Sporocytophaga myxococcoides: one gene and its partner. Each later gene encodes a partner of the first gene's protein in a complex. Links are inferred from orthologs where the notes say so. Each region holds a gene or a part of one and is shown in the gene's direction. Other genes may lie near its edges. The genes, in order: mfd and uvrA.

Region 1 (12,801 bases):
ATAGAGCATGTAGGGAATACCAGCATTCAGGTAAAAGTAGAAATCTACGTGGAAGAGATGTATCATGAGAAAAGGGAAAAAGCAATTGAGGGCTTATTTACTATGGTTGCTGTGGGAGAAGATAAAAAGCCTGTGAGGATACTGAAGGATTTTGGCAGTTAAAAAAATAGAAGTAATGCAGTAATTTTTTCAATTTATTACTGCATTACTATTTTAAACACTACTTTTTTATGAGCTTGATGTCTTTTACAAAAGTGTCCGTCACGACTTCCAAAATATATAGACCGGAAGCAATATCAAGATCAATCGTAATTTCTCCTTTTTCAGACAGAGCCGTGAAGGTCTTTTCAAATATCTTTCTACCGTGTACGTCATAAATGATAGCGCTGAGAACCTTTTCTCCGCTCAGGCTGTATCTGATATGCGCCTTATCGTCCGCAGGGTTAGGATACACATAAAATTCATCTTCGATTCCGAAGTTCAGACTTTTCACTTTACTGAAATCTGTCTTGCCATCCTTATCAACTTCCTGAATTTTATAATAAGTAATGCCTGAGTTGCTAGCTGGCAGTATAAACTTATATGTATTCATTGATTGATTCCTTGCGGGAACCTTCGCCGGAACAACATTCCAGGTTTTTCCATCCTGACTAACAAGAATATTGAAATGAGAAACATTTTGCTCATTAGCAGTAATCCAATTCAGGTATACTGTTTTCTCAGCCTGTCTAACTTCAAATGAAAGGAAGTTAAGAGGCGTAGTCGTCACATCGCAACCAGTCACGACTTGTGCAGAAGGGGATGGTGTAATTCCTTTGATATCAATATAAGCAGTATTAATAAGTAGCCCGGTTGCAGGACAACTAGCTATATTTCCTTTCCAGACATATTTTACAGAATCATTTGCAAGGACAGGTCCATTAATCTTAGTATAAATAACAGAACCTGCTGTATTTGTTCCTGAGATGACAGCAGGGGAACAACTAGGGCAGCCACTCAGGTCTGCATCTGTAGCAGATACAAATGTTACTCCAGCAGGTATCGGATCTCTCATAACTATATCGAAGCCTGAGTCTAGCCATGTATTCCATTTTTTGACTGTGGATGCATCATTGTTGGTACTTCTCCAACCGGCATATCCAGCTACCTTTTGCAGGCCTGTATGAATATACTGTGGGGTACCTGGCATTGTCACACCACTTGCTACCAGAGAGAAAGATGCTTTGTCCTCAAACAGTTCAAGTTTAATATCTATATCTGTAAATCCTGCAGGGAATGCTGTATTAGTCGGTTCTGACATAAGCTGAGTATAACCTGCTGCACTATAACCATGATCCCATAAGCTTAATACTATTCCATTGTATTCTTTTTTCATCCGTATTTCATACCACTTATTCCCGTTTTGCCTGAAAACAAGTGCATAAATTTCCTGATATGTTGCCAGATTAATAGTAGTATTAATAGAGCCGTTTTTCCCATGAGAAAATTTATGAGTCATCAAGTTGGAGCCTGTGGCGCCATTAAGTCCTGCACCACTGATAATCATATTACCTCCGGAAAAGGTAAACGGATTGCCTTCCACTTGTCTCCAATCTGCAGTAGTTCCGATTGAAGAAACAACAGTACCTGACTTGTTTTTGTAGACTACAGTATAAGTAATATCATCACCGGTAAAATAATTAGCTTTATCCGCTTTCTTGGAAACACTAGGGTCTGGAATAAATACAGCATCACAGCTCACTTTTGTTTTAGCGGTATCTTTCACCCATGGTTCATTATCGGCTTTTGCATAGCCCGTGTTGATGATTTCATCAGGCGTAGGTCCGGCAGGGCAGTTAAAGAAGGCTGCATCTTTAACTCTGACCCAAAATTTATATTCAATAGAGTCATTTACCAGTAGTTGAGAAACTGTAGGCCAGGTAATCACACGTCCAGCTAAAGTTCCTACAGGATAACCTGTAATAAATCCACCAAATGTTACTGAATTAGGTAAAGTGTCTTTAACTATGATATTGTTAAGTTCACGACCTGAAGCTGGAGATGTACCTAATATTCTTCTCCAGGTATAGCCATCCCATTCTTCCACAAGCACTTTGTTGGAAATTTTAGACGTTGTTCCACAAGCCTCAGGATGGTATTTGTTTAATGGAACATCCAAGTTGTCCGGGTCTGACCAGTCATTGGTAATTAATGTTTGCAGATCATTTGAAGCACCTGTCGTGTTTAAGGCAGCCTCATAACTCCAGTCGTCCGAAAAGTTAAAGCTTCCGTTAGGATTTGTAAAGACCCTAGCTTCCATGCGTGGAGGAGCTAGTTCTCCACGGTGTATCATTTCCCTATTACCACGATACTCTGCAAGGTGCTGAGTTACCGTTGTAAGGGCTTCCGGAAATGTAATGAAAAATCTGTGATTGTATCCAGGTCCCGGAACAAGCGGTTGTACTCCCAATGTTGGAGGAGCTGTTCCAAAGCCCTCTGCAGTTCCCACTGCAACCTGCCAGGCTGGAGGGCCATTTTCTTTCAGGAAATATGAGACTCTGTAATTTTTGAGGTTGATATAAGCTTCCTGTGCGCCATGAAAGAATCTGAAGTTCATTTTCAATTCATTTGCAGGGTTTGTAAAAGGCTGCAAGCCCATTGAAAAATGGACGCCCGGTCTTCCTCCGTTTAAGAATGCAACAGAGGTGTTCTTTACTTTAATTGTATAAACAATACTATCCCCTACTTGCACAATACTTCTGTTTACTGATTTTACTATAGAAAGTGGTTTCTCATTAAGTATATCTACACAATTCCTTTCCATAGTCTCGGTAATATTATTCGGATATTCGTTGCTAGTCCAACCGGAACCGTTTGTTGCCGTAATGGTAGCAGAATTACAAATTCTCGCTGGGGCATTGCTGTTGACAATTACTTTTAAAGTAATGGTGTCCATAGTCTGAGCCAGATTTGCAGGAACGCCGATTTCTGTTCCGGGAACAGTACCTAATGACCAGGTAAGTTTGCTGGCCGCCTGGGAAAAGGTTACTCCTGCAGCTCTTGGACTTTGAGATAAAAATGTTAATCCGGTAGGCAGTTCGTCTGTAATTACAACCCCTGTTGCCGACGGCTTTCCAAAGTTTCTGTAAGTAATTTTATATGTAAGTGTATCCCCGATATAAGCATAGGTTTTATCTACTGACTTATAAATCTTCATATTTGCTTCAGGCATCATATCCAGAGGATCGTGCCAGTTACCGGTGAGAACCATCATACCAAGGAATCTGAAGAATTCATGAAAATACAGAGGATTAGAATCGGTATACTTTTGAGCACCTCCGTCAGCTCCATCCCATGTAATTTCGCATTTTCTGTACATCTCTGACATAAGTCTGAAATTTTGCACAGCCACAGCAGAAGGAGAAAATGCACCGAATGCTTTATTCAGCCTGAAATACAAGCTTCCCATGTTGGCTCCGGTCGGACTATGGTAGGTTGTCATAGTGGACGGTCCGCATATATCGAGCTCTTGAGTAGGAAGCTTATAGGGGACATTTCCATATGATTGTGGATCTAATAAAAATTTCTCGTTATTTTTAGCAAAGTCCAGTTCATAAGTATTGCCACCAGGAATCACCTGGTGCCCAGTTGGAGTATTGCTTGGGTCCCATGAAGTAGTAGGATTACCATTCCATACATAATTTAATACCGTTCTCCAACCCAGTCTGAAATCCTCGCCATCATTAAAGCTTGTATAAGACGCGTTGTTAGCAGCATCCAAAGCCCACCATCCTGCAAATCCAACCAAACCTTGTTCGGCCATTTTTCCCATTGCCCAGTCACTCGATGCTTCTGCTCTTCTATACTGTTTAATCAACCAGGGAGATTTCCCCTCTGCCTCAAGCATATCTCCAAAAGATCTGAAGTAAGCCGGAGCATAATAATCAATATGTTGTTGGTCTCCACCTGTTCTTTCCGGATTCATTCCCAGATACGATCCTCCCTGCGCCCAGTTAGTAAGCTCATTCCAGGTATCTCCCCCTTTCATATAACCATCCAACCCGATTATACCGGATATATACTTTTTCATTGGAAGAGAAGGTGCGTAAAGTAAGGTATCAACCATTGTTGAGATATACTTAATAGCTTCATCCTTGTAAGTGATAGTGCCTAATTCCGGGTCATTACAGATGACTCCATTATCACCCCATTGCTTCCAGGCAACAAGCATTGCAAGAGCAATATCCACATCTCCGTCAGAAGCAGAATTTCCACCTAAAGCACCTCCATAAACGTTTGTGGAAGGCCCAAAGGATCCAGCTCCAGAAATTCCCGGGCTGTAGCCATAGTTGGGGGAATTCATCACATTATCAACAAACCGCACTGTTTTTTGGAATTGACGGTCATGCATCCACATGTAATATCCGTCATAGGTTTTTTTATCTCCCATGTAGGCTGCCGCCAATAAATAATACCCATCGGCTTCAACACAGGTACAATGCATTATAGGGGAATTTATATTCGGCATTATATATCTAACACCATTGACTGTCAATGGACCGGCGGTAGTTCCCTGAGTGACGTTGTACGTCATATTATTGCAGATCATCTGATATGCTTCTCTGATTCTAAGCTCCAGTTCTGCATGGGTTACTCCTACCGAATGATGCTCGGAGCTTGCTATTGTTTTTAAAGCTCCCTGATTGTAATCTTTAAACTGTGGGAAAGGAAAATTAGGATTTCCCGAATTGATGTTAGCTGGTATCTGAGAATAACCTTGAATCTGAAGAAGAAAGGCACTTATGACAAATAGTAAAAGTCTCTTCATTTATATACTTAATTTTTTTTGAAACCTTGAATTAGGGTCGCCGTAAAAGACAGTGAGTATAATTTGTTTTCATATTCTTTATTTAATGTGTTTTTAAAGAGTTGTTGTTACACTTATGTTACCCTATCCTGGGTAACATATGGTGTGACAATAAGAAAACATCACCCTCCCCGTATTGTACTTTTTTAAGAAACTTTATCGTCGACCTTCGTTTTTTAACAGTTTTCCTCTATACAATATTCTATTAATACCCATTTAAGCATAATTAGTAAACGTCCATTCCAAACTTTTTTGCTTATTTGAATATTATTTATTCAGAAAGAATTTTATACTGCCTCTCAATGTTTTTAAATTTGTAGTTCACAAAGAGAATAGTTTGAAAGTAAAAGATTTAATAAGGCTTTATCAGGAAGACCCCCTGGTTCAGATTCTCCATGATAAGATAAAGTCTGACAGCAATTTACGTTTCCGTCTGAAAGGGTTAAATGGCAGTATGGATGCCGCAGTGTCAGCAGCTATATGCAGTTTAAGTCCTGGAAATCACTTATTCATCCTTCACGACAAGGAAGAAGCTTCCTTTTTTCAAAATGACCTGCAGGTGCTTCTTCAGGACATGAACATTCATTTTTTCCCTAACTCGTATAAAAGGCCCTATAAGTTTGAAGAAACTGAAAATGCCAATGTGCTTATGCGTGCAGAGGTGCTTAGTGCTGTGAATAACAGAGGGGAAGATAATTTCTGTATAGTCAGTTATCCTGATGCGCTCACTGAAAAAGTAATCAATAAAAAGTCTCTCAAAAGCAATAGTTTTACTGCTAATGTAGGCGAGAAAGTAGATCTTCAGTTTGTTACTGAATTACTTTCAACTTATGACTTTGAAAAAACCGACTTTGTATATGAAGCAGGCCAGTATTCTATCAGGGGAGGGATCGTTGATATATTCAGCTATTCTCATGATTACCCATACAGAATTGAACTATTCGGTGATGAAATCGAAAGTGTAAGAACCTTTGATCCCAATACACAGCTGTCTGTAGAGAATAAAAAAACGTTTTCCATAATCCCCAACGTACAGACAAAATTGCTTCAGGAGAAAAGAGAATCTTTTCTTGAATTCCTTCCTGATGATACTTATATCTGGGTTAAAGATATTGAGTTGACCCTGGAGATTATAGAAAGATATTTTGACAGAGCAACACTTTCATTTGAGCAGATATTAAAGGAGACTGGTGGTTCAAAGTTAATTACTTCTCCTGTTCAGTTATTTGAAAATCCTGAAGAATTTAAAAAGCTGCTGGAAGGGTACAAGATTCTGGAATTCGGAACCCGATTTTATTTTGATACTGATAACCTTATTGAGTTTTCATCTAAACCGCAGCCTCCTTTCAATAAGGAGTTCAGCCTGCTTGCTGAAAATTTAAAATCCTATCAGGAAAAGGATTATACAAATGTTATCGCTGCAGAGTCCTATCACCAGATAGAAAGGTTAACTACCATCTTTAATGAAGTTGACAGATTTCTTAAGTTTCAAACAATGAATGCCGCGCTCAGGCAGGGCTTTATTGATGATCAGTTAAAGCTGGTGTGTTATACCGATCATCAGATTTTTGAGAAATACCACAGATATAAAACCAAAGAAAAGTTTTCAAAGTCAAAGGCAATGACTTTGAAAGAGCTACGCGCTTTGCATCCTGGAGATTTTGTTGTTCATGCTGATTACGGTGTAGGTAGGTTCGCTGGTCTTGAAAAAGTGGAAGTAAGCGGAAGACAACAGGAAGCAATACGCTTGGTATATAGAGATGATGATTTGCTTTATGTAAGTATTCATGCTCTTCATAAAATATCAAAGTATGCCGGTAAAGAAGGAACCCCACCTCCTATCAGTAAACTTGGTTCCGGTGATTGGGACACCAAAAAGAAACGTGTAAAAAAACAAGTCAAAGATATTGCTAAGGAGTTAATAAGCCTGTATGCTAAAAGAAAAGCGGCTCCTGGATTTAAGTTTGACAGAGACACTTTTCTTCAGGCAGAACTCGAATCTTCATTTATCTACGAAGATACTCCTGATCAAGCTAAGGCTACAGCCGATGTAAAAGCTGATATGGAACTTCCTCATCCTATGGATCGTCTTGTTTGTGGTGATGTGGGATTCGGTAAAACAGAAGTTGCGGTGCGTGCAGCATTTAAGGCAGCAACAGATGGCAAACAGGTAGCAGTGCTTGTGCCAACAACCATCCTGGCTATGCAACATTACAAAACTTTCAGTGAAAGGCTTAAAGGTTTTCCTGTAAATGTGGAGTATGTGAACAGATTTAAAACTGCTCAGCAGATAAAGGAAACTATCAAAAGAGTAGAGGAAGGCAAGACTAATATTCTTATTGGTACACATCGCCTTATTGGTAAAGATGTTAAGTTTAAAGACCTTGGCTTATTGATTATTGATGAAGAGCAAAAGTTTGGTGTGAAAGTAAAAGATAAACTTAAAGAGTTTAAAGTTAATGTAGACACTCTAACTCTTACTGCAACACCGATTCCAAGAACTCTGCATTTCTCACTAATGGGAGCAAGAGACCTTTCTATTATCGCTACCCCTCCTCCTAACAGACAACCTGTTACTACCGAGATTCATGCTTTCAATGATACGATTATAAGAGATGCTGTAAGCTATGAATTGAAACGGGGAGGACAAGTATTCTTTGTTCATAACAGAGTTAAAGACATCGAAGAGATGGCTGACAGGATCAAACGCCTTGTGCCTGATGCAAAGATGGGCGTGGCTCATGGACAGATGGAGGGAGATAAACTAGAAAAAGTAATGCTAAAGTTTGTAGAAGCAGAATATGATGTATTGGTTTCAACAAACATCATTGAATCTGGTCTGGATATTCCTAATGCAAATACCATTATCATCAATTCAGCACACATGTTTGGATTGTCTGATCTCCATCAGATGAGAGGACGCGTGGGTCGTTCCAACAAAAAAGCTTTCTGCTATCTCTTGACTCCTCCCGTATCCACCCTTCCAGCAGATTCAAGAAAGAGGCTAAGTGCACTCGAAGAGTTCTCTGATCTTGGAGATGGATTTAAGGTTGCAATGCGGGATCTGGATATTCGTGGAGCAGGTAACTTACTTGGTGCAGAGCAAAGCGGATTCATATCAGATCTGGGTTTCGATATGTATCATAAAATTCTTGATGAGGCCATACAAGAGCTTAAGGAAACTGAGTTTGCAGAGTTGTTCAAGAAAGAACTTGAAGCTAAAGATTTACATAAGCCTACCGATTGTCAGATAGAAACAGATCTTGCTGTAATTATTCCGGAAACTTATGTTTCCAATATATCCGAAAGATTAAGTCTTTATTCTACACTTGATAATATTAAGACAGAGGAGGAGCTTCAAAAATATAGGGCATCTATAATAGACCGTTTTGGTCCGCTTCCTGAAGAAGTTAAGGACCTTGTTGAAACTGTAAGGCTCAGATGGCTTGCCGAAGGACTTGGTTTTGAAAAGCTCACTATCAAGAATGGCACAATGAAAGGATATTTTGTTCAGAATAATGATGCCTATTACAAATCTGATATTTTTGGTAAAATACTCCTTTTTGCTCAGAAAAATCCTAAAAAGTGTAAGCTGAAAGAAGTTAATAAAAAACCGATGATCGTATTTGAAGATATTGATTTTATGCAACAGGCTATGGATACTCTTCAAAAAATTAATCCGGCACCAGTAACAGAACCCGTGAAGTAGACTTAGGTTATTTGCTATATTCCGTATATTTGGAGAAAGAGGATGTGTCTATTAACATCCTCTTTCTTTTTGAACGGTTAATGTTCAACTACTCTTCCGCTATTTCAAAAACATTATAAACTCTTTTTATCACATTTATCTTTCCTGGCTTACCTTCCAGAGCATTCAGAGAATAGTCGCTACGCGCTCTGGTCATTGGTAAGCTGGTCGTTTTAAAGTTTCCGTTATTGTAAGTAACAGTGATGTGATCTGCTGTTTTACCTCCTGTATAATCAATATACCTGAATGTAAATCCTGACTTATCTTCATTAGTTCTCATATCAAGAAATGAGCCGGTAAAATAAGTGGAGGAGTGACTTACCTCATTGGGAGTAGTGAATGTTTTGATTGTTTTGTTGAAAAAATTAATTTTTCTGAGATTAAGGTTTTTGTCAAACTCAGCTACAAAAACCCTATCTGAACATTCCATATGCGAACTTGTAAAGTTCACCAGGACATCATAAGCTACAGGATTATAGGTTTCTCCAATCAGGAAATAATTTTCTCCTATTTTAGTAGCTCTGATAGGATTTAGTCTGGGACCGCCCTTTTTAAATTTGATTTTGTCGCTTTCATCAAGTTTAGACAAAAATTCCTCCGATTCCAGAGATAGTAGTTTTTCCTCTGTTTTCTTAGTTGTCAAATCAAAGCTAAGAAAGAGAAGGCCTCTTTCATTGTTTGCTTTCATCAGAAAGTTGCCATTATTTTTACTAAGATTAAACTGAGCAAATAATACTCCGTTTTTACCATCACTATAAAGTGCAGGCTTCTCAACAATTTTTATGTCCTCACTGTTAAATTCATGGTTTAATACCATGTTGCCATCCTTTACTTTATTAATTAATAGTCCTGTATATATTTTGGGAGTTTTTAATTTTGCCTTACGAACATAAAAGCTGTAGAGGTTTTGATCAATAGTTTCAGTGTAAGTCAAGGGGATTATCTTTTCTTCATAATTAAACGCGTTTTCATAAGTCCATTTAATATTTAATTTATTATCGTAATGGATTATTCCTTTAAATACCTTGTCTTCAAATAACATTCCCGTGAAAATAAATCCGGAGTTACCATTAGCAACGATAGTTGAGTTAATGTGCCACATTGCTACTTTGTTTAGAAGTTTTGTAGTCCCAAGTTGCTTCAGGTCTCTTGAGCTATATGTCACTATCTCTGCTTCACCGTTTGTGACATTTTTAATCCCACTGTTTCCGTTAAAATTGTATATTACACACAAAGCTGAATCATTCACAGCAGCAGAAATTACATCATCATACATGTTGCGGGGCTCTTGTACTGAAATTATGGGCTTCATTGAAACATCACATTTGGAGATAGTGTAAGTTGATGTTTTCTTAAATTTTTCCAGGTCTCGACTTACAATGTAGTAACCCTTGAGTTTCTTATTTTCATAAATCGGCTTTACTGTCAGAACTTCATATATACCGGCTTTACTTTGATTAAAAATGGAAATTAGTAGAATGATAAAGGTAAGTTTGAGGTTTTTCATAGTTAAAAAGAATGTTTTAAAAATTGATTAATGACTAAATGTAAAAATTTTAAAAATAAGTTCTTCTATTTTTAAATCAATCTCAATCAGATTATTTTTGATATCCTCTATTAACTGTATTTTGTCTGATAGAGGTTCTCAATAAACCTTAATTAGAAGAAATCATGGAGCTAAATCCGTTAATAGAAAAAGTACTAACTGCAGATGAGCAGCAAAAACTCACCCCTGATGAGGTGTTGAAGCAACTTAAAGAAGGTAATAAAAGATTCATTTCCGGTACACTGACTTTGCGCGATCATTCTAAACAAATCAGGGATGCTGTGAATGGCCAGTATCCGAAAGCTATTGTGCTTTCCTGCATAGATTCAAGAGTTCCTGTAGAAGATGTCTTTGATAAAGGAATCGGAGATTTGTTTGTTGCACGTGTAGCAGGTAATATCATAAATGATGACATTCTGGGTTCAATGGAGTTCAGTTGTAAAGTTGCGGGAGCTAAACTTGTGCTTGTTATAGGGCATGAATACTGTGGTGCAATAAAAGGCGCGATAGATCATGTTGAATTAGGAAACCTGACTACTTTATTGAAAAAGGTTGAGCCTGCCATTCAGAATTGTAATCATTATCATGGTGAGAAAACATCTAAAAATTATGAGTTTGTGGACCTGGTAATAAAGGAAAATGTCAAGGTTACTGTTGAGGCAATTCGTAAGCAAAGCTCTATTTTAAAGGAAATGGAAGATCAAGGGTTGATTAAAATAGTTGGCTCCTATTATGATATGGACAATGGTCAGGTGACATTCTATGAATAGATTCCCCTGAACCAAGGGAGAAAGGAAAGCAGGCAGTAGTGTCCGTTTCCCTTTTTTGTACACTACCAACCCTGTTCAACACCAATGATCAAAATTCAGAAAAAATCTTAGAGGTATGAGAGATATCAGACAGCAGGTTCATGAAGGTGGAGGAATGTTTTTTGTTCGGAAAAGTGATAAGATATTAGCCAAGTTGGAGTATACTTTAAAATCAGAATATCTAATGATAATAGACCATACAGAAGTAGACGAAAGCTTTAAAGGAGAAGGAGTTGGACATGCTTTGGTTGAAAAGGCTATAGGTTTTGCCAGAAGTAACCGTATGAAAGTTATACCGTATTGTCCTTTCGCAAAGGCGATTATAGATAAAACCGTGGAATTTCAGGATGTTATTTTAAAATGAGAGTTTGATTCCTTAAATTGTACTAAGTAAGGAAAAAAAATAATATTTCGATGAGAGTTATAATCGCTATTTCACTTTGTCTTTTCTTAAGCCCGCTCTATGCTCAGAAAATCAATAAAGTATTAATTTGGTCTGAAGAATTTGATTATTCAGGTTTGCCGAACCCCAACAAATGGAACTACGATGTAGGCGGTAGCGGATTTGGGAATAATGAGCTGCAATATTATACCAAAGAAACGTTGGAAAATGTTCGGGTTGATAATGGGAAGCTGATAATTGAAGCCAGAAAAGAGAATTATTCAGGCAAAAAGTTTACTTCTTCAAGAATAAAAACACTGGGGAATGGCGACTGGAAATATGGTCGGTTTGAAGTCAGGGCTAAATTGCCCACTGGCAGAGGTATCTGGCCGGCCATCTGGTTTTTGCCAAGCGAAAATATATATGGCAACTGGCCTTCAAGCGGTGAAATAGATCTGATGGAGAATGTGGGATATGATCCTGACAAAATATTTTTTACAACACACACAGAGCGATACAATCATGCGACTGGCGAAGGAAGAGGTGGTAGTACAGATCTAGTTGCTCCTTATAACAACTTTTATACTTATGCTTTGGAATGGTATGCAGACAGCTTAAGATTTTATGTTGATAATGTTTTATATTATTCTCTTGATAAAAAGCCTACAGACACTTATAAGGAATGGCCATTTGATCAGAAGATGCATCTGATTATGAATAATGCAGTAGGTGGCGATTGGGCTGGCTCACAAGGAATAGATTCTACAATTTTTCCTCAGAAATTTGAAGTAGATTTTGTAAGGGTATATCAGTTCAGTGAGGAAAAATCAGAATATGATTTGTTGGTGCACCAGGTTGCTGGGGGATCTGTTACTGCTTCATTCCCGAATGGAAAAGTCAACGCTAATGCAAATGTCACTCTTGAAGCTGTCCCTGATGTAGGATTTGAGTTTATAAAGTGGGAAGGAACATATCAGGACCTTGACAATCCTCTTCAATTCGATATGGCAATAAATACGACGATAAAACCAGTATTCAGAAAGAAGGGTGAAATGATCCAGAATGGAGAATTTGATGCAGGATTCTTCAAATGGCATCAGACTGTGCCCTCTGGTCTTGCTTCATCAACTATAGATCAGGAAGAGATCGTATTTAATATATCTAAAAGCGGAGCCAATGCCTGGGATATACAATTCTCCCAGGATGATCTTTTAATAGAAAAGGGTAACTCTTATACTTTAAGATTTGATGTCTGGGCAAGCCAGCAAACAACTTTTGTTGCTAGCATAGGCATGAGCAAGGACCCATGGAATGTATATTCCGGAGCCACTCAGACAGCTGGTCCTGCAAAGAAAACAATTACTTATAATTTTACAATGTCTGGCAATACAGATCCAGAGGCCAGGATTATTTTTGATCTGGGAAAAGCTTTGGGTAGTTTACACTTTGACAATATAAGCCTTGTTAACG
Region 2 (12,309 bases), on another replicon or contig:
AAAGCCCGGATAAATCATTGTCACTATTATCGGCACTATAGCAAATAAAAATATTTATATCCTTTCATAAAAGATAATTATGATGCCTCTTCCTTTTCTAAATCCTCAATGGGAATAGGAGGTAACCAGAGATTCTTTTAAGTATGTAGTCACTATATATCGCATGCGTAAAGAGAGAATTTTTTTGAGAATAAAAAAATCCCGGCTACTTCCTTCAAATGTAACCGGGATATGTTAAAGATAGTAAATCAATGTTACTTTAAATCGTCAAGTTTCCCCTTCACTACATCCAGTGCTTTTTTCATCTTCTCCACATCGCTTGCAGCAGCTGCCTGGTCAAGCTTGTTTTGCTCAACATCTTTTTTCAGTTGCTCAAGTTCGGAAGCGTTGTCTTTTAGTTTTTGTTCAAGATTTATTTTCTCTTGTTTGTTTTTATCGATGTCTCGTACAAGATTTTCTCCATCTTTTACTTTTCTTTCCTGATTTTTAACGGAAGAACTTAAAGCTTTTTCTGCATCTTTTATCTGATTGTTGATATCAACTCTATAGCATTCCAGAGCGAATTCATATAAAATTTTTTCAGCAGCTTTGTATGCACTGGAGTTTGATTCTTTGGTTACGTGGGTTGTTCCCATATCTATTGCCCACCATACCTTTGTACCTTTTCCTGAGCCTTCTACCTTTGATACAATTTTAACCGGGCTTGAAGAAATGTTGGAAACATTTGCAGCTGGTGAAGTATAGATGCCTTTAGAACTTTCAGTTTTACCATAACTTTTTAATTGTTTCTCCCACATTTTCTCCACCATCTTCTGGTCAAGGTCAATTACTACAAACAATCCTGACCTTTCTAACTTATCAATTGTTTCAGTTGACTCGCTGACTTTTACTTTTTGAGCCACAGCAAATTGGGACGCAATAAATAGGAGTAATGTAAATACTATTTTCTGCATAAGATTTTTGTTTAAATATTAATTGCTAAACAATATTAATTTCTTTAAATTATTTAATCAAAGAGTTTTGTTTTATTTCCTGAATATTTTAATCCCTATAATGGAATGAAAGGAAAAGTATTAATTACGGGTGGTACGGGAATTATTGGATCAAGGTTAACTGAGATTCTCAAAGAAAAAGGTTATGATGTTGCACATTTGAGCAGGTCAACTGGAAATGGTGATATTAAAACATTTGTTTGGGATATTAAAACCGGTGCAATTGATGATAATGCGGTAAAATTTGCAGATTATATTGTACACCTTGCAGGAGCCAATGTTTTTGAACACAAATGGACAAATGAAGTAAAACAAGAAATAATAGATAGCCGGGTAAAATCAGCGGATTTGCTTATTAATACATTGAAGAAACTTGATCATCCATTGAAGGCATTTATATCTGCCTCTGCCATTGGTTACTATGGTGCAGATACAGGAGATCAAAGGATAGTAGAAACCTCTCCTAAAGGAAAAGATTTCATAGCAAAGGTAACGGAAGAATGGGAAGCTGCCGCTGATAACGCAGCACGTCTGGGAATCAGAACTGTGAAGTTGAGAACAGGAATTGTTTTCAGCAAAGGTGGTGGAGCTTTGGAGCAATTGGTAAAAACAGTAAATAAAAGTATGGGAGCAGCTGTGGGTAGCGGAAAACAGCTAATTTCATGGATTCATATAGATGATCTCTGCCATATGTATATAAAGGCTATTGAAGATGAGTCTATGAGTGGAGTTTACAATGCTGCCGGAGTTCATCCGGATACAAATCACGAAGTAATGAAAGAAGTTGCTGGAATACTTGGGAAACATCTGCTTCCGAATGTCCCCTCGTTTGTCCTTAAGATGATGTTAGGTAGTGAAAGGGCCGAAATGGTGCTGGGAGGAAACAACATTTCAGAGGAAAAAATTTTAAATGCTGGTTTTCAGTTTAAATACAAAGAACTAAAGCCTACTTTACAGGAGCTTTTATCATAAAACTAAATATTTAATTCCTTAAATATCTGTTGATTTTAAGGCGGTGGGCCAAATATGACCAAGGTTTTAAAAACAACACGATCCTTAAATCCGTTTAATGGAGGTAGATAAATAATCGAGGTAGGAACAAAATTTTTTAAATTATGGACGACTACAGATCACCTAATCCTTTAAAATCAGATGATTTTTCTGGAGAACCTAATGAAAATTCTAATCCAACTAGTCCTTCAAAAAATCTAAAAATTGTCAATGAAGAGCAGCAGAGGGTGGATGAAGAAAACAAAATCAGAAAAGCATTCAAAGAGCGCGACTGGAATGAAATAAAGAGCGCTGACTCCTGGGCTGTGTTTAAAGTTATGGCTGAGTTTGTCGAGGGCTTTGAAAAACTTGCTAAAATCGGGCCTTGTGTGTCAATATTCGGGTCTGCTCGTATCAAGCAGGATAATCCGTACTATCAGATGACTGTAGAAATTGCTGCCAAGCTGGTGCGCCATGGTTATGGCGTAATAACCGGAGGAGGGCCAGGTATCATGGAAGCGGCAAACAAGGGTGCGCATATGGAAGGCGGAAAATCAGTAGGTCTTAATATTCAGCTCCCTCATGAGCAGTTTCACAATGTTTATATAGATCGTGATAAGATTCTTAACTTTGAGCACTTCTTTGTGAGAAAAGTGATGTTTGTCAAATATTCTCAAGGCTTTATTGTAATGCCTGGTGGCTTTGGTACACTGGACGAACTGTTTGAAGCTTTGACTTTAATTCAGACCAAAAAGATCGGAAGATTCCCGATAGTTCTTGTCGGTAAGTCTTTCTGGAAAGGCTTGATGGATTGGATTGAACAAATCATGTATACTAAAGAAACTTGTATCGATATTAAAGATATGAGTCTTGTAACGATTGTGGATACTCCTTCAGAAGCTGTGAAGGCTATAGATGATTTCTATTCTAAATATCTGTTGCAACCTAACTTCTAATCATTGAATAAAAGCTTAACAATAGGACTTACAGGTATACTGGTATGTATTTCGGGAATAGGATTTTATGGCACTCTTGCTCATAAGCTGGAATACATACCGGAAGACCAACTCCGGCATCAGCGAAAAATCAAAAGAATACCTGAAGATATGACTTTTGCCGGGGAGATGGTACATTTTAAGTCCCCGGATGCCTATCTGAAATATTATAGAGAGCTTAAGCTTAACACACAAAGTAACTCCAGTACAAGGCTTCTATTCAGAAATGTAAGAATATGGCTCCCTGAAATCACAAGGATAGTGGAGGCTTATGGTCTTCATGACGATTTCAAATACCTTGCTGTTGCAGAAAGTAATTTGAGTAATTCAGTTTCTCCTAAAGGAGCAGCTGGCTTCTGGCAGCTTACCGAGCCTACTGCTCTTGAACTCGGCCTTATCGTAAATGAAGAGGTGGATGAGCGATATCATCCCTTCAGGGCTACCAAAGCAGCTTGTCGATTCTTTAAAAAATCATACAAAGTATTTGGAAACTGGACCTCAGTAGCGGCTTCCTATAACAGAGGAGTTGGGGGGTTACAAAGAGCATTTAATAATCAGAGCGTAAATTCTTACTATGATCTGGCATTGAATGATGAGACATCCAGATATCTCTTTCGTGTTTTAGCTATGAAAGATCTGCTTAATCATCCTGCTAAATACGGTATTACTGTTTTACGGAAGCAGAGACCAAAGATGAAACTCGTTAGAGTGGATTCTTCCATCACCAACCTTGACAAGTTTGCAAGATTACATAAAACAGACCTTGTTACATTAAAAGAATTCAATCCCTGGATTCTTGGTAATAAATTGACTGTCAGTGATAAAAAGATGAACTTTGAAGTAATCATTCCATTAGAAGCTACCCGTATAGCCCTGAAACCTCAGGTTGACACTAACAAGCTGCTTATTCCTGATAAAGATGTTGACAAACTTAGCAATATCATGAACGGAGCATCAATTGGTGAATTTGAACCAGACGCTTTTAAAAATTCCTATTAAGAGAATTCTCGTTATTGCTTTTTTCCTTTTAACTTGCGTTTCGGTAAGCGAACCTTCCCTTATAGAAATTGTTATGCCAGTGGAGCGAGTTAACGAAGTGAAAAAATCTAAAGAAACAACTTTTACAGATTCTACGGGATTTGAATACATTGAAGTTTTTGGTGCAAGAGAACATAACCTGAAGAATATAGACCTTTCTATTCCGAGAAATAAGTTGGTAGTTATTACCGGAATAAGTGGAAGTGGTAAGTCAAGTCTTGCATTTGATACCATTTATGCCGAAGGTCAGAGAAGATATATGGAAAGCTTCTCCACCTATGCGAGATCTTTTATAGGTGATATGGAAAGACCTGAGGTTGATAAAATCAATGGCCTTAGCCCGGTTATTTCCATTGAGCAAAAGACTACTTCCAAAAACCCAAGATCAACTGTAGGCACAGTTACTGAGATATATGATTTTATGCGCTTGCTTTATGCAAGAGCATCTGATGCATTTTCATATGTTACAGGGAATAAAATGGTGCGTCAGTCGGAGGATCAGATACTTCAGCATATCATAGACAATTTTAATGGTCAGAAGCTGAATATCCTGGCTCCTGTGGTTAAAGGAAGAAAAGGCCACTACAGGGAACTTTTTCAGGAAATCAGAAAAATGGGCTTTACCAAAGTCAGAGTCGATGGAGAACTAATGGAGCTGGTTCCTAAAATGCAGGTAGACCGCTATAAGATTCATGACATAGAAATTGTAATTGACAGGGTTCTTGTAAGGGAAGAGGACAGGTTCAGAATTTCTCAGTCTGTCAAAACAGCAATGACACATGGAAAGGGTATAATTATGCTCTTGCAAGAAACTAAAAATGCTCAGGCAAAATTCTATTCCAAATACCTGATGGATCCGGAGTCTGGTATCTCTTATGATGAACCTGCTCCGAACATGTTTTCCTTTAATAGTCCATATGGAGCTTGCCCTGTCTGTAATGGATTAGGTCAGGTAGAAGAAATAACTGAAGATGCCGTAATACCTGACACTTCCCTTAGCATAAGCAGAGGCGCAATTGAGCCGCTTGGAGAATACCGTGATATTTGGATCTTCAAGCAGATTGAAGCTATTCTGAAAAAATACCAGCTGAATGTAAGCACTCCGGTTTCAAAAATTCCAAGAGAGGTATTGGATGTCATTTTATATGGAACCGAAGAGGCAGTACGGATGAAAGCTTCATCGGGTAACGTTTACAATTTTAAGTTTGATGGGATCATCAACTTTATGAAGCAACAGCAGGAGTATGGTTCTGAAAAGACACAGGACTGGCTGAGTGATTATACAACTGTCAATGCTTGTCCGGAGTGCCATGGCGCCAGGCTAAAGAAAGAATCGCTTCATTTCAAAATTAACGGTAAGAATATTTCAGAACTTGCAAGAATGGACATTTCCACTCTTGATGCCTGGTTTACCAATCTTGATAAAAAACTTACCTCAAGACAAAAGCAAATTGCGGCTGAGGTAGTAAAAGAGATTAAAAAGAGAATAGGATTTCTTGTAGATGTAGGTTTGGATTATCTGATGTTGGATAGACCTATGAGAACACTTTCAGGCGGAGAATCCCAAAGAATCAGACTTGCGACGCAGATCGGTACTCAACTTGTAGGAGTGCTTTATATTTTGGATGAGCCGAGTATAGGGCTTCATCAGCGAGATAATGTGAAGTTGATAAGTGCATTAAAAAATCTGAGGGATATTGGAAATTCTGTTCTTGTGGTAGAGCACGACAAGGATATGATGATGGAATGCGATTACATCCTGGATATAGGTCCTGGTGCAGGTCGTCACGGAGGAAGTGTAGTAGCTTCAGGAACACCAGATGAATTCCTTAAGAAAGACAGCTTAACAGCTAAGTATTTAAAAGGAAAATTAAATATTGAAGTCCCTTTGAAAAGAAGAGATGGTTCGGGTGATTACCTGAAATTGCTTGGCGCAAAAGGGAATAACCTGAAGAATGTAAACCTGGAACTTCCTTTGGGAAAGATGATCTGTATCACAGGCGTTTCAGGAAGTGGGAAATCTTCACTGATTCATGATACATTATTCCCTATATTGAACAAACATTTTTACAATTCAAGAAGGGAACCACTAACCTTTAAAAAGGTCGAAGGGCTAGAACATCTTGATAAAGTTATTGAAGTTGATCAATCACCGATTGGAAGAACCCCAAGATCTAACCCCGCAACTTATACTGAAGTATTCACCGAAATCAGAAATCTTTTCTCTCAGCTTCCGGAAGCTAAAATCAGAGGATATAAACCCGGTCGCTTTTCTTTCAATGTAAAGGGCGGGCGTTGTGAAACATGCGAAGGAGCAGGGTTAAAAGTAATTGAGATGGACTTCCTTCCGGATGTTCATGTTTTCTGTGAAACCTGTAAGGGAAAGAGATACAACAGAGAAACCCTGGAGGTCAGGTACAAAGGAAAATCCATTGCGGATGTTCTTGAAATGACTGTGGAGCAGGCTACTGAATTTTTTGAAAGTATTCCGAAAATTCATCGAAAAGTACAGACCCTGTTTGAAGTTGGTCTCGGATATATCACCCTCGGGCAGCACGCCACTACCTTATCAGGTGGAGAAGCGCAAAGAGTTAAACTGGCTACAGAGCTTTCAAAAAAGGATACAGGTAAAACATTATATATTCTTGATGAGCCTACTACAGGTCTTCATTTCGAAGACATAAGACATTTACTGGATGTGCTTAATAAACTTGCTGACAAAGGAAATACTGTTCTTATTATTGAACATAATCTTGATGTGATTAAAGTAGCGGATTACATTATTGATCTTGGTCCTGAAGGAGGAGCGGGGGGAGGAGAAATCTTAGTACAGGGAACTCCGGAAGTCGTAGCAAAGGATAAAAGAAGCTATACTGCGAAATTTTTAAAGGAAGAACTTAAATAGTTCTTCCTTTCATCTTTTGGAAAACCCCTGTTCTTAATGATTATTTGGTCTTGACCTTTGCTTAAAGGTTCCCATTGCAATTTTTTTGTGTATTTAGTCGATGTTGCTTTCAACTGTTGCTGTCCTTGGGGGAACATTAGCCATTTTCATACGGTTCTTCTTAAAGATAATGGCACTAAGATATGGACTTTATTCAACAGCCGGAGAAAGGTAAGGGTGATCCTTCTGAAAAAGGGATTCAATTTATGAACATTCCAAATTCTACCAAACCCAGACTTGTAGTAATAGGAGGAGGTTTCGGCGGAATCGAGCTTATCAAGGAGCTGAAGCATTCAGGAAAGTTCCAGATAGTACTTCTGGACAGACATAACTATCACACCTTTCAGCCATTGTTATATCAGGTGGCTACTGCAGGCCTTGAACCGGATTCTATTGCTTCACCATTAAGGAAAGTATTTAAAGGTTATGACGATTTCTATTTCAGACTTACAGAAGTGGAGAAAATTAATCCTGAAAAGAATTGCATTGAAACATCTATAGGTCATCTTAAATATGATTTTCTGGTTATAGCAACCGGATCAAAGACTAATTACTATGGAATGGAGGACTTTAAAGCCCTGGCAATGCCTATGAAAAAAGTTTCGGAAGCTCTTGACCTGAGAAGTAGAATCCTCCAAAACTATGAGAAAGCATTGCTGATCGATGATCCTAAGGAATTTAGCAGCACTGTCGATATAGTCATCGTTGGTGGCGGACCCACGGGCGTTGAATTGGCTGGAGCACTTTCTGAACTGAGAAAGTATGTATTACCGAAAGATATTCCTGAACTTGATTTCTCTAAGATGGCAATTCACCTTGTAGAGGCTGGTCCGAGACTGTTGTTTGGAATGTCAGATAATGCTGGCAAAAAGGCTTTGAAATATCTGGAAGAATTGGGCATTAAAGTACATTTAAATACTGCGGTAAAATCTTTTGACGGGTTTAATTTAAAACTCCATAATGGCTCAGAAATCCTTTCTGAGACTGTCATTTGGGCTGCGGGAGTTACAGGAAATAGTCTTGAGGGTTTAAATCCAGATTCTATAAAAGCAGGTCGCTATGTTGTAGATGGTTACAATAGAATTGTAGGATATGATAATATATTTGCAATCGGAGATGTGGCCTTGATGATCGGTGAAAATACTCCAAAAGGATATCCTATGCTCGCTCAGGTTGCCATTCAGCAAGGCAAGTTGACAGCTGCTAACCTGAAGACTGTTTTAAAAGGGGGCATTTTAAAACCATTTGTTTACAACGATAAGGGCAGTATGGCTACTGTGGGTAGAAATAAAGCAGTAGTGGATCTTAAAAATTTTAAATTCTCAGGGATATTTGCATGGTTTGTCTGGATGTTTGTGCACTTACTTTTTCTGATTGGTTTCAGAAATAAGGTAACAACATTTGTAAACTGGATCTGGAACTATTTTACTTTTGACAGGGCTACAAGATTGATTATAAGACCATGGTCAAGGTCTGCCTGTGTAAGGGAATTTAAGGAAGAAAAAGCATATGTTGAAAATCAAAGAGGCAAAAGTTAGGTACTTTTGCCTCTTCTGCATTCATCTACCCGCTCATTAAACCGTTGCCTCCAGTTATACCCAAACATTTTTTTCAACTTCTTGTCCGTCTTTTTATTATTTCTTTCTAAAGCCTTTTCAACCTTTTTATTTACAACGCAGCCCAGGTCTCTTGTTCTGAAAAGGAAAAACTCCTCTGTTTTTGCTGTACAAGCATCATAACTTACATGATTCGGGTCGCAATAATAAAATTCCAGATTCGTTTTCTGTTTTCTTTCAATCGCTTGTGCAAATGACAGTTGCATTATTGCAAGTATTGGAATTAGTGATAATAATCTTTTCATAGGATTATTCATTTATTAAAACAACCGTTAAGAATCTTAAACTGTTAATCATGCTCTTTTAATCTCATTTTAAGGCTCTTTTAACACTGTTTTAAACCCTATAAATTTTCTTTGACCTTATTAAAAACTACCTGGCTATTTGACTATACCTCTACTGATTATAAATGTGTTACAGTTTTTCTGCACAATTATCATCTCCAATATTAAAAACACATTAAATACAGGGTATTATGACATCGTCACCAAACGAAAACAAACACAAAAAAAATCAGGTAATTGCATTGGCTGCAACCGGAGCTATTATGACAGGGCTTTTTGCCGGAAGTACAGTTCTTTATGTTGATAACGGCCAGCTTAAAGCGGAAAATGCAGAAAAAGTTCAACAGATTGAAAGCCTTGAAAGCATAGGTAAGAAACTGAAAAGTGACCTTCTGCAGATTAATGAAGAGCTTTCTTCAATGCAGGGAAGAAATAAAGAACTGGATCGTTTGCTTGTTTCTGCTAAAGAAGATATCAATGGCAAGTCAAAGAAAATTTCCATCCTTATAAAGGATAATGCTTCCCTTAAGAAAGTGCAGAAGCAGGTTGCTGAACTCAAAAAGATTAAATCAGGTTACTTTAACAGGATCAAGGAATTGGAAGACCGTCTGGGCCTTCTGACCACTCAGAATGATGAATTAAGAAGAGATAACGAAAGTCTTCAGGATAAATTCGATGACCTCTCGGCAAGATATTCAGAGATGGAAAGAAAGGTTGAGATCGCTTCTGTTTTAAGAGTTGAAAAGGCAACTGCTCTAGGATTCAAAAAAACTAAATCAGGGAAACTTGTTAAAAACAGTAACGCTGGTAAAGTAGACAGATTAACATTCTCTTTTGATCTTGTCGAAAACAAAGTTGCAGAGAAAGGAACCAAAACAATTTATGCAAGAATAATAAATCCAAAGGGAGAAACGCTTCCTGCTCCTGCATCTGAATCTGGTACCTTTAATAATACGGACAGTAATGTTACTTTGCCTTACAGTGTATCAAAACTAGTGGATTATAATAATGAAAATCTGAAAGTAGATATGTCCTATGATTTTGCAAATGATAAAAATGCAAAGGGATTATATAAAGTCGAGTTTTACTGCGATGGCTTCTACTGTGGATATTCTCAGATAAGACTTAAGTAAGTTGTAAGCTTAAAGTTTAAAGTAATTTAAGCTTTAAGGATATTTAACCTGTTAATTTTTCTATTAACCAATCCTCGGAAGAGGTGATATTGTCAACATAGGTGATAGCCCTATATGAAGTGATTGGTAATCGAAAATAGCATGTAAATATTTTCTTTGAGTTTTAAAGTAATTACTTTAAACTTTTAGCTTTCAGCTTTTAACTTTAAAATAGTATCATTTAAATAAAAAAGGCAGTACATTTATACTCTTTGTACTGCCTTATTCTTTTGACTTATGAAAATACTTTTGGTTGAAGATGAAATAAAAGTTGCATCCTTTATCAAAAAGGGGCTTGAAGAGCAGTTGCACGAAGTAACAGTTGCATATGACGGATATACAGGTAAGCAGATGGCTTTAGCTAATACTTATGAAATGTTTATTCTGGATATCAATTTACCTCAGATTAATGGTGTTCAACTTTGCAAAGATCTCAGAGCAGCTAATATCCAGGCGCCTGTTTTAATCCTCACTGCTTTGGGCACTACTGATAATAAAGTCACAGGATTAGATGCCGGTGCAGATGACTATCTGGTAAAACCTTTTGAATTTCCTGAGTTACTGGCGCGTCTCAGAGCACTTTCAAGAAGAACTACTTTACAAAATTCAGGCGGAACAAAATATAAAATTGCTGATCTGGAAATGGATACTGATACCAAAACCGTTATCAGATCCGGAAAGAAAATTGATTTAACAGCTAAAGAATTTTCTTTGCTCGAATACCTTTTGAAGAATAAGGGAAGGGTTATTTCCAGAGTAGACATCGCCGAAAAAGTATGGGAAATTTCATTTGATACCGGTACCAATGTAATCGATGTTTATATCAATTTTTTAAGAAAAAAAATAGACAAGGACTTTTCTCCTAAGCTTATTCATACGCTGGTAGGTATGGGTTATGTAATAAAAGTGGAAGATTAATATGAAGATAAGAAGTAAACTGACTTTAAAGTTTACAGGTATTGTTGCATTGGTTTTGCTTATTTTCAGTATAGCTGTATTTTATCTTTCTGAAATCAACAGGTACAATGTTTTTGAAGATCGCCTTGAAGAAAGAGCGCTTAATACTGCAAGGATGTATCTTGAAGTCGATGAAATAGATGAAAGATTATTAAAGATCCTGAGAAGAAACCATCTTAAATCCCTTCCTTCAGAATTTGTAAGGATATATGATAAAAATTATAATCCTGTTTTTCTAGATGACACTATAAATTATCCTCTGGATAAGAACTGGTTAAGCAAGATTCAGGAAGAAGGGAGTTTAAGTTATGAAGATGGAATCAGACAAATAGTAGGAGTTTTTTATTCTGACAATCAGGGAGATTTTTTTATCGTTGCAAGTGCGATTGATTGGTATGGCCATAAAAAACTAAAGAACCTTGAGGTAGTACTCACTGTCGGATATTTCATATCACTCATTATTGTTTATTTCTTAGGACAGATTTTTGCAAGGGAAGCATTAAAGCCTATTCAGAAAGTTGTTAGCCAGGTGCAAAAAATATCGGCATCCAGTCTTCACCTGAGAGTCGATGAAGGAAATGGCAAAGATGAAATATCTGATCTTGCAATCACCTTCAATACCATGTTTACAAGGATTGAAACAGCTTTTGATTTGCAAAAAACTTTTGTGTCCAATGCCTCGCATGAATTACGAACTCCACTTACTACTATTACCGGAGAAATCAGCGTGGCTTTAATGAAAGACAGAACTGTAGAGGAATATAAAGAGATCTTAAAGTCTTCGCTGGAGGAAGCAAAAGAGCTAACCAAGCTTATTAATGATCTCTTGGAATTGGCTCAGACAGGCATTGATACAAATTCTGTGCTTATGGGAAATCTCGACCTAAGCGAAACGATCAGGAAAGCTACGGATGAGGTTTTAAGAAGAAATCCTGATGCTGCGTTGTGCCTAAATATGGCTAAAACATATCCCAATGGACCAGTTGTATTTGGTAATGAAAAACTCCTGCTAACGTGTTTTCTGAATATAATTGGAAATGCGCTTAAGTTTTCTGAAGGTAAAGAAGTTGTAATCGATTTTTCTTTTAATGATCATGAAGCCTCTATTGCTATTACAGATAAAGGATTTGGAATTAGTGAGGAGGAATTAAAGAATATTTTTGTACCATTTTATAGGGCAGAAAGATCAGGAAGTTTGCAAGGCCATGGAATCGGACTGCCACTTACAAAGAAAATTGTTAATATCCATAGAGGAAGGATAGAGGTTCAGTCAATCCCAGATAGGGGAACAACCTTCAACATATTTTTTCCGGTTTTATTT

What was found.
Region 2: the proteins of mfd (region 1) and uvrA are in contact, whole or in part, in a crystal structure (PDB 4DFC), measured with the Escherichia coli proteins. The link is inferred for Sporocytophaga myxococcoides from one-to-one orthologs.

What each region holds. Positions count from the first base shown.
Region 1 is NZ_BBLT01000011.1:82,672-95,472, reverse strand. What follows is about bases 4,812-8,755. They hold mfd (transcription-repair coupling factor), read left to right. Parts: upstream 4,812-5,183; coding sequence 5,184-8,555; downstream 8,556-8,755. Other genes in these bases: MYP_RS21100 (hypothetical protein), read right to left, coding at 8,644-8,755. Also shown: MYP_RS21115 (acyl-CoA thioesterase), read left to right, coding at 1-162; MYP_RS21110 (T9SS type A sorting domain-containing protein), read right to left, coding at 221-4,807; more of MYP_RS21100, read right to left, coding at 8,756-10,101; MYP_RS21095 (carbonic anhydrase family protein), read left to right, coding at 10,266-10,910; MYP_RS21090 (GNAT family N-acetyltransferase), read left to right, coding at 11,026-11,313; MYP_RS25880 (family 16 glycosylhydrolase), read left to right, coding at 11,364-12,801. UniProt on the Escherichia coli protein: Couples transcription and DNA repair by recognizing RNA polymerase (RNAP) stalled at DNA lesions. Mediates ATP-dependent release of RNAP and its truncated transcript from the DNA, and recruitment of nucleotide excision repair machinery to the damaged site.
Region 2 is NZ_BBLT01000002.1:6,242-18,550, forward strand. The notes cover bases 3,669-7,120. They hold uvrA (excinuclease ABC subunit UvrA), read left to right. Parts: upstream 3,669-4,049; coding sequence 4,050-6,920; downstream 6,921-7,120. Other genes in these bases: MYP_RS04355 (lytic transglycosylase domain-containing protein), read left to right, coding at 3,669-3,976; MYP_RS04365 (NAD(P)/FAD-dependent oxidoreductase), read left to right, coding at 7,103-7,120. Outside these bases: MYP_RS04340 (hypothetical protein), read right to left, coding at 255-953; MYP_RS04345 (TIGR01777 family oxidoreductase), read left to right, coding at 1,059-1,964; MYP_RS04350 (TIGR00730 family Rossman fold protein), read left to right, coding at 2,108-2,938; more of MYP_RS04355, read left to right, coding at 2,942-3,668; more of MYP_RS04365, read left to right, coding at 7,121-8,497; MYP_RS04370 (hypothetical protein), read right to left, coding at 8,494-8,820; MYP_RS04375 (hypothetical protein), read left to right, coding at 9,051-9,992; MYP_RS04380 (winged helix-turn-helix domain-containing protein), read left to right, coding at 10,269-10,949; MYP_RS04385 (sensor histidine kinase), read left to right, coding at 10,951-12,309. UniProt on the Escherichia coli protein: The UvrABC repair system catalyzes the recognition and processing of DNA lesions. UvrA is an ATPase and a DNA-binding protein. A damage recognition complex composed of 2 UvrA and 2 UvrB subunits scans DNA for abnormalities.